One region of the Staphylococcus felis genome, then DNA from elsewhere that is predicted to be linked to it. Evidence: riboswitches for the same ligand, from Rfam matches in the RefSeq annotation. Region 1 holds a riboswitch; each other region holds the start of a gene.
What was found. Region 1 has a riboswitch for thiamine pyrophosphate ahead of thiC (phosphomethylpyrimidine synthase ThiC). Riboswitches for the same ligand answer to the same signal wherever they lie in the genome.

Region 1 (3,216 bases):
ATCAGTCAATTCTCCTAATGTTTTGAGCTCAGCGAATTGACTTTCATCATTTGCATCGTAAATAGAACCTGGACGTAAACCATCACCTAGCGAAATCGCAATATCATATTGCTTCAAAATTTCACAAATTTCATCAAAATGCGTATATAAAAAGCTTTCTTGATGATGCGCTAAACACCACTGTGCCATAATCGATCCGCCACGTGAAACAATGCCTGTTAAACGATCTACAGTCATAGGAACATAGCGCAATAACACACCGGCATGGATTGTAAAATAATCCACTCCTTGTTCAGCTTGTTCAATTAATGTATCACGAAATATTTCCCAGGTTAAGTCTTCCGCAATACCGTTGACCTTTTCAAGTGCTTGATAGATAGGGACTGTCCCCACTGGAACGGGTGAATTACGAATTAAATATTCTCGTGTCGCATGAATGTTTTTTCCTGTCGAAAGATCCATAATCGTATCCGCACCCCAATGTGTTGCCCATACGAGTTTTTCTATCTCAGCCTCAATTGAAGAAGATACTGCTGAATTACCGATATTTGCATTGATTTTAACTTGGAAGTTTTTACCAATAATCATAGGTTCTGATTCAGGATGGTTCACATTATTGGGGATAATCGCGCGTCCTCTTGCTACTTCATCACGTACGAATTCAGCGGATACATTTTCACGCGTTGCGATATATTTCATTTCTTTTGTGATTATTCCCTGTTTGGCATAGTGCATTTGTGTGACATTCTTACCATTTTGAGCACGTCTTGGTTGGTATCGAAATGGATGTTCAACAAAATTACGATGGCCTTCACTTTTGAAACCATTATCGATTGATTGTACACGACGTCCTTCATAGTGTTCAACGTCCCCACGTGACTCAATCCAATCTTCACGTAACTTTGGAAGCCCTTTAGTCACATCAACTTCATATGACTCATCGTGATAGAGTCCTGCTGTGTCATATACTACAAAAGGTTCATTTTGACGTACTTCATTATCTGTCACCGTTTCAGAGAGTTCAATTTCACGAAATGGCACTTGAATATCTGCATCCTCACCTTGTTTATAAATACGTCGACTCGCTGGAAAATTCTTTTTCAATTCAATTTGTTCTTGTTTCATAAGTAGCCCCCTAAATTGTGCTAAGAGACTCATGTAGCTGAGATAACCCCATAAAAAAAGTTGAGACGTAAAGTATTCAAACTATAGCATACCTATTAACGGTATCCTAATAGCCAGGACTTTGAATCATACAATCATGACGCTACAAAACCAACCGTTATTTTGTAGATCATGTTCCGATTCAAATCCTCAACACTTTTGTCTCAACCTCATGGAAAAACAAATTAATCTATACCACGCTTAAAACTAAGATATACAGCATTACATTGAATAAGACACTTATCAATAGCACCTTAAACATACTCATCTTAGTTTCTAAAGCAGTCGCTTAATCATGTTTGTCGTCATTGCTTCCCTACGCTAGTATTATCTAGATCAGGTACAAAGGGTTGAAACATTATGCTTCTTTCAGCTTACAAAAGCACCCCTAGCAGGATATTTTAAATTGTTACAATTTACATACTAGCATTAAATATGGAATAAAACAATTACATATTTATCTTTTATCATGATGGCATTACCTATGTTTTTATTGAGTTGAGTGCCTCATTATACTCAGCTATTTACAAAATAGGTGATACGAGCTTGGCAACAGATTGCTTGAATTTCACCCAATTCGAACGATTTTCATAACGCTCTGGTGTTAAACGCTTCGATACTTTTAAATCTTCATTAAATTGATCGATCAAAGTCATGGCGATATCCCGATTGTACATAATCGCATTAATTTCAAAGTTTAATCGAAAACTACGTGCATCCATATTGGCTGAACCCACTGACGCTACCTCTCCATCAATGACCATCATTTTCGAATGGATAAATCCATTTTCGTAAGTATACACATTAACACCATCGTACATAAGCATCGCGACCGTAGTCAGTGTAGCCCAATGTACAAAAGGTTGATCAGGTTTGTTAGGTACAATCATATTAACTTCTACACCTGATTTCGCAGCAATACGCAACGCATTGACAAATCCAATGTCAGGTACAAAATATGGAGAGTGGATATGAATCGTCTGTTTGGCATTCATAATCATCTTCAAATAGGCAAATTCTAGTTGTGGCCAGCTGACATTAGGCCCACTTAAACCGATTTGCAGTGCCACATTACCATCTTTTCGAGCATTTTTTGGAAAATAACGTTCATCATATTGTAATGCTAGATTTTCTGACACTTGTGAGTTCCAATCATGAATAAAACTAAGTTGTAAAGCATCAACACCATCACCTTGAATACGTAAATGTGTATCGCGCCAATATCCCATTTTTTCATCTAATCCTAAATATTCATCCCCGACATTAAATCCCCCTACATAACCAATATCACCATCAATAATCACATTTTTACGGTGATTACGATTATTAACGCGAAAATTAATAAAAGGGATAATTTTTGCATGGAAAAAAGCTTCCACTTTTGCACCAGCATCTGTCAGTGCTTTTAACTTAGATTTTCGCAATTGTTTAGACCCTACTGCATCATAGAGCAATTTAACTTCAAGCCCCTCTTTCGCTTTGTCAGTCAAAATATTCAATATTTCTGAACCGAGTCCATCCATATTTAAAATGTAAAATTCCATATGAATATATTTTTGAGCTTGCTTCAAATCATGCTTCAATTTATCAAAGAGCTCATGTCCATCTGTAAACAATTGAACATGATTATTTTCACTTAAAAAATTAGCCTCTCTGATAAGTAATGATTGCACAAGATCAGCTTGTTTCGTTACAACTGGATTATGTGATTGAAAGGTCTGTTGACGAAAATCCTCTTTTTGACATTTGACACGATCTTTCGCATCTTCAATTTCTTGACCAGATACCTTTTGTTTTTTGAGCTGAACAGCCCTTCCAAAAAAGAGGTATAGAAAAAAGCCGGCAATCGGCATAATAAATAATAACAACAACCATGCCCAAGTGGATGTGGCTTCGCGGCGATCTCGTTCTAAAAATATAATGATAAAAGCAAGTATAATATTAATTAGAAAAAAAGAACCACTTACCATTCGATAAATGATGTTAACATTTGGATCAAAGATGAGTTGCATATTCAATATATCCTCCTTATCCTTTTATGAATAATACAAT
Region 2 (3,216 bases), 860 kb from region 1:
AATTTAAACTGGACAATCTCTTCTGCTTCTGGAACGTTTGGAGTTGCAACGTCAGCATATGGTAATAAAGTAGTCTTTAATTGATTGCGAACTTGTTGATCCATAAGTGAATCTCCACTTTTGGCAATCATAACAGGATCAATAACGTATGGCACTTTAATTTTCTTTAAATATGATTCGATTAATGCCATCATTTCTGTAGTAGGTATCATACCTGTTTTAAGAGCATGAGGCATTTCATCATTAAATACACTTTCTAATTGTTCTTCTAACCATGACGTATCTAAATTATGAATATGTTGAACGCCCATAGAATTTTGCGCCAGTACACTTGTAATTGCTGCCATGCCGTAGACACCACATGCATGAAAAGATTTTAAATCAGCCATTACACCTGCACCCCCGCTAGGGTCAGTACCAGCAATCGTTAATGCAATATTAGGTTTATTCATTACCTTCTCCTCCAAACTGCCATTCTTCTTTTGAAAAAGCCATTTCAAAAAAGTTTCGCTCATGTACTGTACTTTGTAAAAAATTTCGCTTTAAGATGTCTTGATTTTGTTGATTAAATTTTTCAGCATACTGATTCAACCATTGATCTATATGATTCATCAGTTCATCCATTTCAGTTGCATAAAAATCAAACCATGCTTTAAGTGGATTCTCCTCTGCTACATCACCTTCAATTATCGCACGTTTGCCAATTTGCTGATATACATATGGACAGGGCGCCATTGCGGATAATGTGTAAGCAATGTTATCAAACGCATACGCATTATAATACATATGTTTAATGTAATGATCTGCGGTTGGATACCATTCTCCAGTCGAAATAATATCGTTATAATCTTCACCTACATAGTCAGACAATATATGGTGCGCTTTGACTTCACCTGAAGAGGCAAACTGAATTTGTTCCGTTAGATACTGAATCTCTTCTTTCGTATTTACTTTTGGAATCAATAATGCATAAATCTTTGCAAATTCATTTAAGTAACGTGCATCAGCACGAAGATAATGCTTTATTGAAGAAGATGATGCATTACCTTTTAGTAAAGATTGAATGAAAGAATCATTATATATAGCATCTATAATAGGTTGTGCTTCTATTTTTAAAGTTTTACTAAAATCCATATTCACGACTCCTTTGTTATAAAAAAAGACTACGTTATCCATCGTAGCCTAAATCACATACTGATATTGAATATGAAATATGCTACTTCCCTACGCTGGATTTATCCATATCAGGTTCAAAGAGTTTAGCAACACTTGCTTCTCAGCCACAACTTGGCTCCCCTAGTAGTCTTTATTACCTTGATTTAATTTAAATCTATCAAAAATTGATGGGAATATCAAATTAACAAGTGTTCACAACATATGTATCATGGACTGAGAATGAGACAAGACATATAGAAAACACTTGTAATTGCCATTCAAAATTGACAATTTTAGGACTATGACACAGGTATATTAGCAGCAAACATTGATGATTCTACAGCTGATTTAATCTATTGCTTCTGCTTAACCTTTAACCACATGTACCTATTTCTTAACTTTCAATAACCACTAACTCATTGAAGTCTTCATGTCATTGAAAGGCAATTTTAAAATCATATTCTCTTATATGCTCGCCTCATTTCAAATCCATAGTGAGAAATTTGAAAATGCAAATATCGCTTAGACTATTGGGAGGATTATTTGTAAATACTAAGAGAAAGGAATAAAGTTTACTAATGTACAAAACTTTAAACGCAACCAGTCTTAATGTCTAAAGCATATACTTTAAAAATGATGAAAACAACGTTTTATGATATAGGCAGGATATAAATAAATTATTTTCGTAGGGTACTTTTTTGGAAGTTATTATTTTATAAAATGTTCACAAAGAATAAAGGTTTGGTTATTTAAATGGTTCAGCTAATTGAGACTTTTATTAATAGGAATGGGAAGACTTTTTTAAATTCAAACATCGGCAAATCTTTTAAAGTTTTATAGAAGTTGATTGGGCTGATTTTTCAATTTGGGAAAGATTGAAAACATGTGTTACTAATAATTCAGTAGTGTACTTTTTTTGTTCGTAATGCTTATAAAATCTGGTTTGAATTTGGCCATCTATCATTAAAACATCACCAATAGTTACAGTTTCATTTAGTTTTGTAGCTAGCTGTCCAAATGCTTTACAATTTATATAATCGTAAATAGGTTTATTGGTGCGACTACGATAATCACGTTCTACTGAAACCGTGAAAATGATAAAGCACTTACCGTTGCTATCATAATATTTAAATGGTTTAATAATAGTGCCAACCGCATGAAATCGATTAATGTTGTTCACCTCCTTGTTGTGCTTATCGTATACTAAACAGTATCGATTTAGCAAAGTCCAGATATTAATTTTATGAGGGAGAAGATACTATAGAAATCAATCGTTACAAGAAATTTTTGTGTTTTTAAGTTATAATAGCTGTAGATTTGAATATTTCGTAAATTTTAAATTTTTTAGGGTGGTGGGGAGATGAAGACTTTTAAAGCAGTCCGTTTTCAAATTGTTTCAGATAATAGAAGTGTCACTGAGTATGAACTTTATGATGGTGTCATTATCAATAAAGAAAATAGTGGTACCGGCTGGCTATTAGAAATCGTGATATCTGATATACATAAAGAACAAATGGAAGCATATTTTGAAAATGAAACGCTTCTTGATATCCGCGTTGTCATCACGCGTCCATCAAATGATCCCGCATTATTTGATGCAACTATTAAACATATTACACAGCTTGAAGATGCTATCTCTATTGTATTTGAGTGTCATATTTATACATTGCGTCAAGTGTATGCCGAAAGTCTTTTAGAACAACTTGTAAATGAAGGATTAGAGGGAGAAGATTTAATTACAACTTTTAATCGCATGATGCAATCTAAACCACGCCTAAAAGATGAACGTCAATAAATAACAGGAAAAATAGACTGAGACATAATCCAAAACAAATAACGCTAAGATGATTTTTTATAAAATGTATCTTAGCGTTATTTGTATGATATAACTTCACTTTCCGAGGAGACAGCCTCAGAAGTCTCGTCATCAATACTTCGTGTATGTATGTCATGTACCACTGTTATACTTTAAAAAATAAGATATTTCGTATCATTTAATTAACAGGAAAAACTTCGAGATTTTTCGTACTTACTTACGAAAACCTCGAAGTTTTTCGATTA
Region 3 (3,216 bases), 610 kb from region 1:
TTAAAGATTCGCCAGGTGAAACAACATGTGTACCGTTGGAATTAAGTGATGCTTCGTTTGACCCTTGTCCTTCGCCTCCGATTGTTAAGACTTGTCCAGGGAATACAAGGTTGTTTGATAAATCATTTGATTGTTTAATGTGATCAACTGATGTATTGTACTTTTGAGCAATGCTCCATAAAGACTCACCCGATTGTACGGTATGTTGCGTGGATGCTTCAGCGTCGTGCTGCGTAAGTAATGCTGCAGCACCAGAAGTAGCTGTAAGTGCGAATGCTAATTTTTTCAATGTATTGCCTCCTTAAAAGTTGTTTTGCAATTACGTTGATTCGTTAAAATATTCTTTTTCATCATAACAAAGAATTTTATATTTGTGGGAGTTGTTACAAATATGTAATATTGTAATAAATATTTTTTGTAATTGAATCTCTAACTTAAATTGATTTTATAAGTGTTTTGGTAATGAATGATAGATAACCCATAACAGAACATTAAACAGTTTGTAATATTGTATGAAGGGTATTATTTTAAAGGAAGGTGACATGTTATGCGCAATGAGAATCAAAAAAAGAAGTATAGTCAGGTTTGGCTTTATTTTATGTATTATTGGATGATTTTTGGTGTTTTTGTTTATTTAGGGCAGTTTTTACCTATAGAATGGCGGAAGCCGTTATCTATAGGATTATTGGTTTTGATTTTGGTCACAATGGTAGTTCAACGTGCGAGATTTAGTGGTATTATTATGTCTCATATTTATACAATTATTTCAGGTTTATTATCATATGCTACATTGATGTATACTATAGAAGATTTAGGATCTAATCTATTGATTCAAAATGTCATTATAGCTGTTTTAGGATTTATCGTATTTGGTTTCATCGGTTATTTTTTCATTAAAGATGCTTCTAATATGGGAAAATATTTGTTTGTAACATTCATCGTATTGATTGTCATGAGTATAATCAGTTGGTTTATACATAATCCAATGTTGCATACTGTGATAGCGATAGTAGGTGTGTTACTCTTCTTGTTATATACATTATATGATTTTAATCGTCTAAAAAGAGGGCAATTCTCTCCTCGCGAAATGGGATTTAATTTGTTCTTAAACCTTTTCCGTATTATACGATACGTGTTAAAATTAGCTCGTATGGTCAAAAGGTAAATTTTATAAACATATATTAAACCACTGGAAGTGCCATTATTAATGGCTGAGATCGAAATGTGTTATTTCGAAATTCCTGAACCTGATCCAGTTCGCACTGGCGTAGGAAAGTGGCATTTCGTCGTGCTTTCAGCTACTTTTCTATTTATTTAGAGAAGTAGCTTTTTTATTTGTATTCAAGGAGGTGTCAAAGTGATGATAGCAGTCACACCTTTTCAAACATTAAGACAAATACATCAATATCGTCTCAAGGAGGTCGAGCCATTCATTGATGGCGTCATATTAAGAACGCCAATGGAACAAGATGATCTTTTAAGTTGGGTACGAGGCCTTATGCAACAAGGGTTTCCTAAAGAAAAAATCATCATCCACTCTAATCTCTTACTAGCATTAAAATTAGGTGTGAGACGTATTCATTTTAGAGAAATGGATCCAGCTGCTTTTGAAACCAAAAAACGACATCCCGATTTTTCCGTTAGTATGTCTGTGCATCGAGTTGAATCTATACAACAAGCGATGCAACATCATATTGATTTTGGCATGTTTGGTCATTTATTCCATTCAGCTTCCAAACCAAATCAACAACCGAGGACGTTAATAGAAGTAGAACAAGCGCTTAAAGTAGGTTTGCCACTGGTTGCGATTGGTGGGATTAATTGCCAAACAGTGCAACGATTATCGGAAGGATTTAGAGGTATTGCTTGCATCGGGAGTATTTTTAACGAGAATTTTGAAAATGTGCAAAAATTATCGAAATTATGGAATGAGAGAGGGGGATGAAGGTGGAAGTCATTGTCAACGGAGAAGTACAAACATTTCAAGAACATACAACGATACAAGATATATTAAATCATTTTGAAATCGAAGCGAAACGTATGGCTGTTGAGCTGAATGCGAAGGTTGTTAAGCGTTCAGAATGGTCAACTACAAAAGTAAGACCAAATGATAGATTAGAACTTTTAGAATTTGTTGGAGGCGGATAAGATGTTTAAAATTGCAGATTTAGAGTTTAATTCAAGATTGTTTTTAGGTACTGGAAAGTTTGATAATGAGACAGTTCAGGAAGAAGCGATAAAAGCTTCGGAAACAGAAGTGCTGACATTTGCGGTTAGACGTATGAGTTTATATGACAAAAGTTTACCGAATCCTTTAGCTAATGTTGACCTTGACAAATTTATTACATTTCCAAATACAGCCGGAGCAAAAACAGCAGAAGAAGCGGTACGTATAGCTGAATTAGCGAAAGAAGCTGGGATTTGTGACATGATAAAAGTTGAAGTCATTGGAGATGATGATACTTTATTACCTGATCCTATTGAAACATATAAAGCCTGTGAAATTTTATTAGAAAAAGGATATATTGTTTGTCCTTATATTTCAGATGATGTTGTCTTGGCGAAACGTTTAGAAGAACTAGGTGTACATGCGATTATGCCGTTAGCTTCTCCGATTGGGACAGGACGAGGAATTTCTAATCCGCTTAACTTACGATATATTGTTGAAAAAAGCCAAGTTCCGGTTATTGTTGATGCAGGGATTGGCTCTGCTAAAGACTGTGCTGAAGCGATGGAGTTAGGTGCAGATGCTATTTTATTAAATTCTGCAGTGTCGCGTGCTAAAGATCCAGCTAAAATGGCTGAGGCAATGAAAAAGGGGATTGAAGCGGGACGTTTAAGTTATGAAGCAGGACGAATTCCTATCAAATATAATGCAGTACAATCTAGTCCTTCTGAGGGGTTAGGGTTTCTTTAATGGATAGATACGATAGACAAGTTAAATTTCCGCCATTTGGTCAGCAAGGACAACAAAAACTTCAAAAACTACATGCCTTTATTATAGGAGTTGGAGCATTGGGAAGCGGTATAGCTGAACAACTTGTGCGTAGTGGAATTAAAAAGCTGACAATTGTTGATAAAGATATTGTATCTTTAACCAACCTGCATCGACAAAGCGGCTATACTGAAGCTGATGTAGAGGAGATGATGCCGAAAGTTTTCGCATTAAAGAAGCGATTAGTTGCGATGAATCATGAAGTAGAAATCGATCCTTTA
Region 4 (3,216 bases), 360 kb from region 1:
AAATTACAAACAGACCGTTTCAACGATTCACAAATTCAACATAAGTCTACTAATGCTACAATTAGTGACAAATTCATGCGATTTTTTATTGGTGAAGATGCCGAGGAAGCTGTTTTGACACGATACAACTTAGAAGAGAATGCCAAGGATGACTTAAAGCAAGACATCTCTAACAATAAAATTGTCGTAATCGGTCAAAAAGACAATGTTAAGAATGGTGAAGTTGCCAACAACGCAGCGTATCAAAGTCAAGATAAGGGTTTGGAACATAAACATATGCCATCAGAGCATACTGGTGATATTGAATAATACGAGCTTAAGACTAAAATGTCCAATGTCGTCCTAAATCCTATCACATTAAGTCATAAGGATTAAGACCGTATTCGCGTCTTAATCCTTTTATTGTACCTTCAATCACGCCCACTTTCACTGAAGCATTGAACCTATGCTATACTTAATCCAAATTAAAAGAGGTGAACAACATGGAATTTGTACAGATCAAATCGACACAAGATCGATGGTATGCGCCTGCTATGGCATTTTATAAAGATAAACTAGACCCCCTTGTAACCGAAGATGAGTCCGTCTTCGTGCAATCATTAAAAACTGAAAAAACACAAAACGATTACGTTTTTTTAGTAGGCATTCATGACCAAAAAGTGGTCAGCTTTGCGACTGCACATTACGAAGCAACGACGAATGCTGGTTTTATCATTTACTTAATCGCTGAAAAAGGACCTCAGTGCAAAACATTTCTTAAATCAACACTTGATGCAATAGAAACAGGTGTGAACGCACTAGCTAATCAATTACATGGGCGCGATGTTAACTTCTTTATGTTTGAGTCTACCTTTGAATCACCAAATGTCGACAACGATACAGCAGATGACATTGCTTTTCGACGTCGCTTTCTCATGCAAAATGACTTTGACAAACAAACTGACATCAACTATTTACAACCTTCTCTCAATCGCAATGGAAAACCTGTTCCGTTAGAATTGTATATCAAAACAAATATTCCATTGACTAAAGACATTTATGGAACAAGTATCAAATCTTGCTATATTCTCAAATATGTATTTGCAAACCGTCTTCCTCGCAAGATTATTTATCCATTACTTATCAAGATGGGGCTGAGTAAAGAAGTCAGTGACTAACCCCTTGAAATCAGCAAATAAAGCCGTTACAATAATGAGGAGGTAAGACTTACGGGTTACTGAACGCACTCTGCCGTTTGTCTAAAAAACTAGAAAGGAATCGTGACTTATGCTAACAAAAGAGTTTGCCGAAAAAACAGGCTTAAGCGAAAAACAAGTTCGTAAAATTGTGCAGCATCTTGAGGAAAGAGGCTACCACTTAAAAAAGACAGAATACCGCGGTCGTGAAGCGACAGATTTTCAAGAAGAAGATATCGAATTATTCCAGGAAATCGCCGAACGTGTGGGTCGAACAAATAGCTATGAGCTTGCTTTTGAAGAACTTGAACAGGAAAAAGATTTTTTACAAGTTATTGTTAAAGAAGATCAAAACCATCTTCCAAGTGATCAACAAGTCCCACACCTTCTTAATGAATTACGCAATGAAATCAATCAAATGCGCGAAGAACGTCAAATGTTAGGTCAAATGGTTTCTCAAGTCCATCAACAGCAAGAAGAGTTGAAAGCATTACATACAAAATTAAATCAACAACTTGAATCGAGCAATCAATCGTTAGCGACACTTACTGAAGCCCAAAAACAACAAACTGAGCAGATTAATCAAACACAACAAAGTATTGAATCTCAAGTTCAACAGCAGAAAGCATTAGCACATACGATTGAACGCAATGAGAAAAAAGGATTTTTACAGCGCTTGTTCGGAGGATAATCCGTACATTTTGCAACAATATCTATCACGGTTTATAATAAGTGATGCATGATTAACTTAATATGACAATGCTAGGGGTGCTCGAGTGAGCTGAGAAAGATGAATCTTAACTCTTTGAACCTGAAGTGGTTAGAACCAACGAAGGGAAGCTTTAATACGATATACTGTTGCTGAAATCAGTATTCTAGCGTATCCATTTCAATCTAATCATCCTCTTGCCCCCTACTCATTGGCAGGAGGCTTTTTTATGGAACAAACCGTCATTATTGGTGCTGGTGTCATGGGATTGTCAATTGCACGTCAATTGAAATCTAAACACCGACACATTCGCATCATCGATCGCTCGACTCCACGAATGAATGCATCCTATGCAGCTGGAGGAATGCTAGGTGCTCAAAATGAATTTTTTGAAGACACACCTTTATACCGTCTTGCCATGCAAAGTCGTGCAATGATGCCCGAAACTGCAAAAGATTTAGAGCGTGAAACAGGTATCGATATTGAATACCAAAAGTATGGTTTAATCAAAGTGGCTTCAAACAGCCACGATATAACAGCACTACACAAACAATTCCAATTTTTACAATCACACGATCATACGATTAAACTACTGTCTTCCTCAGAAATGGCACAACGTTTTCCAAAGCTTGATCCTAATCAAAGTGCCGCTTTTAAAATTCAAGACGACGGACAAATCAATGCTAATATTTATACGCAAGCATTAATAAAATCAGTAGCCCACCGAGAATCTATCGAATTATTGACTCATACCGAAACCACTTCTATCTCTCAACAGGATAACGGGGGCTATCATATTCATACGTCTAAAGGAACTTTCCATGCTGACGAACTGATTATCGCAGCTGGCGCTTGGAGTGGCGCGTTATTGCATCACCTCAATATTCATTTACCGACGCACCCTGTCAAAGGTGATGTCAAACTTATCGCATCTGACTATCATGGTTTGCAAGAAACTATTTTTAATGTAAATGGATGTTACATCGTGCCGAAAAAGCCGAATCGTTTCTTAATTGGCGCTACTTCTGAAATCGACAACTGGAGCACTCAGAATAATCGCGATAACTTGAATTGGCTAGACCGTGAGAGTATTGCTATGATTCCTGCATTAAAACAAGGCCGTATCATTAAAGAGTGGACAGGTATTCGTCCTATTACACCAGATGGAGAGCCCATCATGGGAGAAGTTCGTCCGAATCTATATGTCACAACAGGACATTATCGAAATGGTATTCTTCTATCACCGATTGTGGGGAAACTTATGGCGCAATTGGTAGATGGCAATCACCAAGCACGTGAAATATTACAACCATTCCAACCTCATCAGCATAC

Region 2: it holds a riboswitch for thiamine pyrophosphate, as region 1 does, so the genes downstream of both, tenA (thiaminase II) here and thiC (phosphomethylpyrimidine synthase ThiC) in region 1, are expected to answer to the same signal.
Region 3: it holds a riboswitch for thiamine pyrophosphate, as region 1 does, so the genes downstream of both, C7J90_RS01385 (thiamine phosphate synthase) here and thiC (phosphomethylpyrimidine synthase ThiC) in region 1, are expected to answer to the same signal.
Region 4: it holds a riboswitch for thiamine pyrophosphate, as region 1 does, so the genes downstream of both, thiO (glycine oxidase ThiO) here and thiC (phosphomethylpyrimidine synthase ThiC) in region 1, are expected to answer to the same signal.

The regions. Positions count from the first base shown of each region.
Region 1 covers NZ_CP027770.1:888,968-892,183, reverse strand. Annotated here, with positions in the region: gene thiC (phosphomethylpyrimidine synthase ThiC) at 1-1,125, opposite strand, end outside; TPP riboswitch at 1,461-1,564, opposite strand; gene cls (cardiolipin synthase) at 1,689-3,176, opposite strand.
Region 2 covers NZ_CP027770.1:25,593-28,808, forward strand. Annotated here, with positions in the region: gene thiD (bifunctional hydroxymethylpyrimidine kinase/phosphomethylpyrimidine kinase) at 1-452, opposite strand, end outside; gene tenA (thiaminase II) at 445-1,134, opposite strand; TPP riboswitch at 1,205-1,308, opposite strand; gene C7J90_RS00155 (single-stranded DNA-binding protein) at 1,982-2,335, opposite strand; gene C7J90_RS00160 (YwpF-like family protein) at 2,516-2,950, shown strand.
Region 3 covers NZ_CP027770.1:278,073-281,288, reverse strand. Annotated here, with positions in the region: gene C7J90_RS01395 (CHAP domain-containing protein) at 1-289, opposite strand, end outside; gene C7J90_RS01390 (Bax inhibitor-1/YccA family protein) at 548-1,165, shown strand; TPP riboswitch at 1,182-1,291, shown strand; gene C7J90_RS01385 (thiamine phosphate synthase) at 1,361-1,945, shown strand; gene thiS (sulfur carrier protein ThiS) at 1,948-2,148, shown strand; gene C7J90_RS01375 (thiazole synthase) at 2,150-2,917, shown strand; gene C7J90_RS01370 (ThiF family adenylyltransferase) at 2,917-3,216, shown strand, end outside.
Region 4 covers NZ_CP027770.1:531,065-534,280, forward strand. Annotated here, with positions in the region: gene C7J90_RS02605 (general stress protein) at 1-309, shown strand, start outside; gene C7J90_RS02610 (hypothetical protein) at 483-1,157, shown strand; gene C7J90_RS02615 (DNA-binding protein) at 1,267-1,866, shown strand; TPP riboswitch at 1,930-2,030, shown strand; gene thiO (glycine oxidase ThiO) at 2,114-3,216, shown strand, end outside.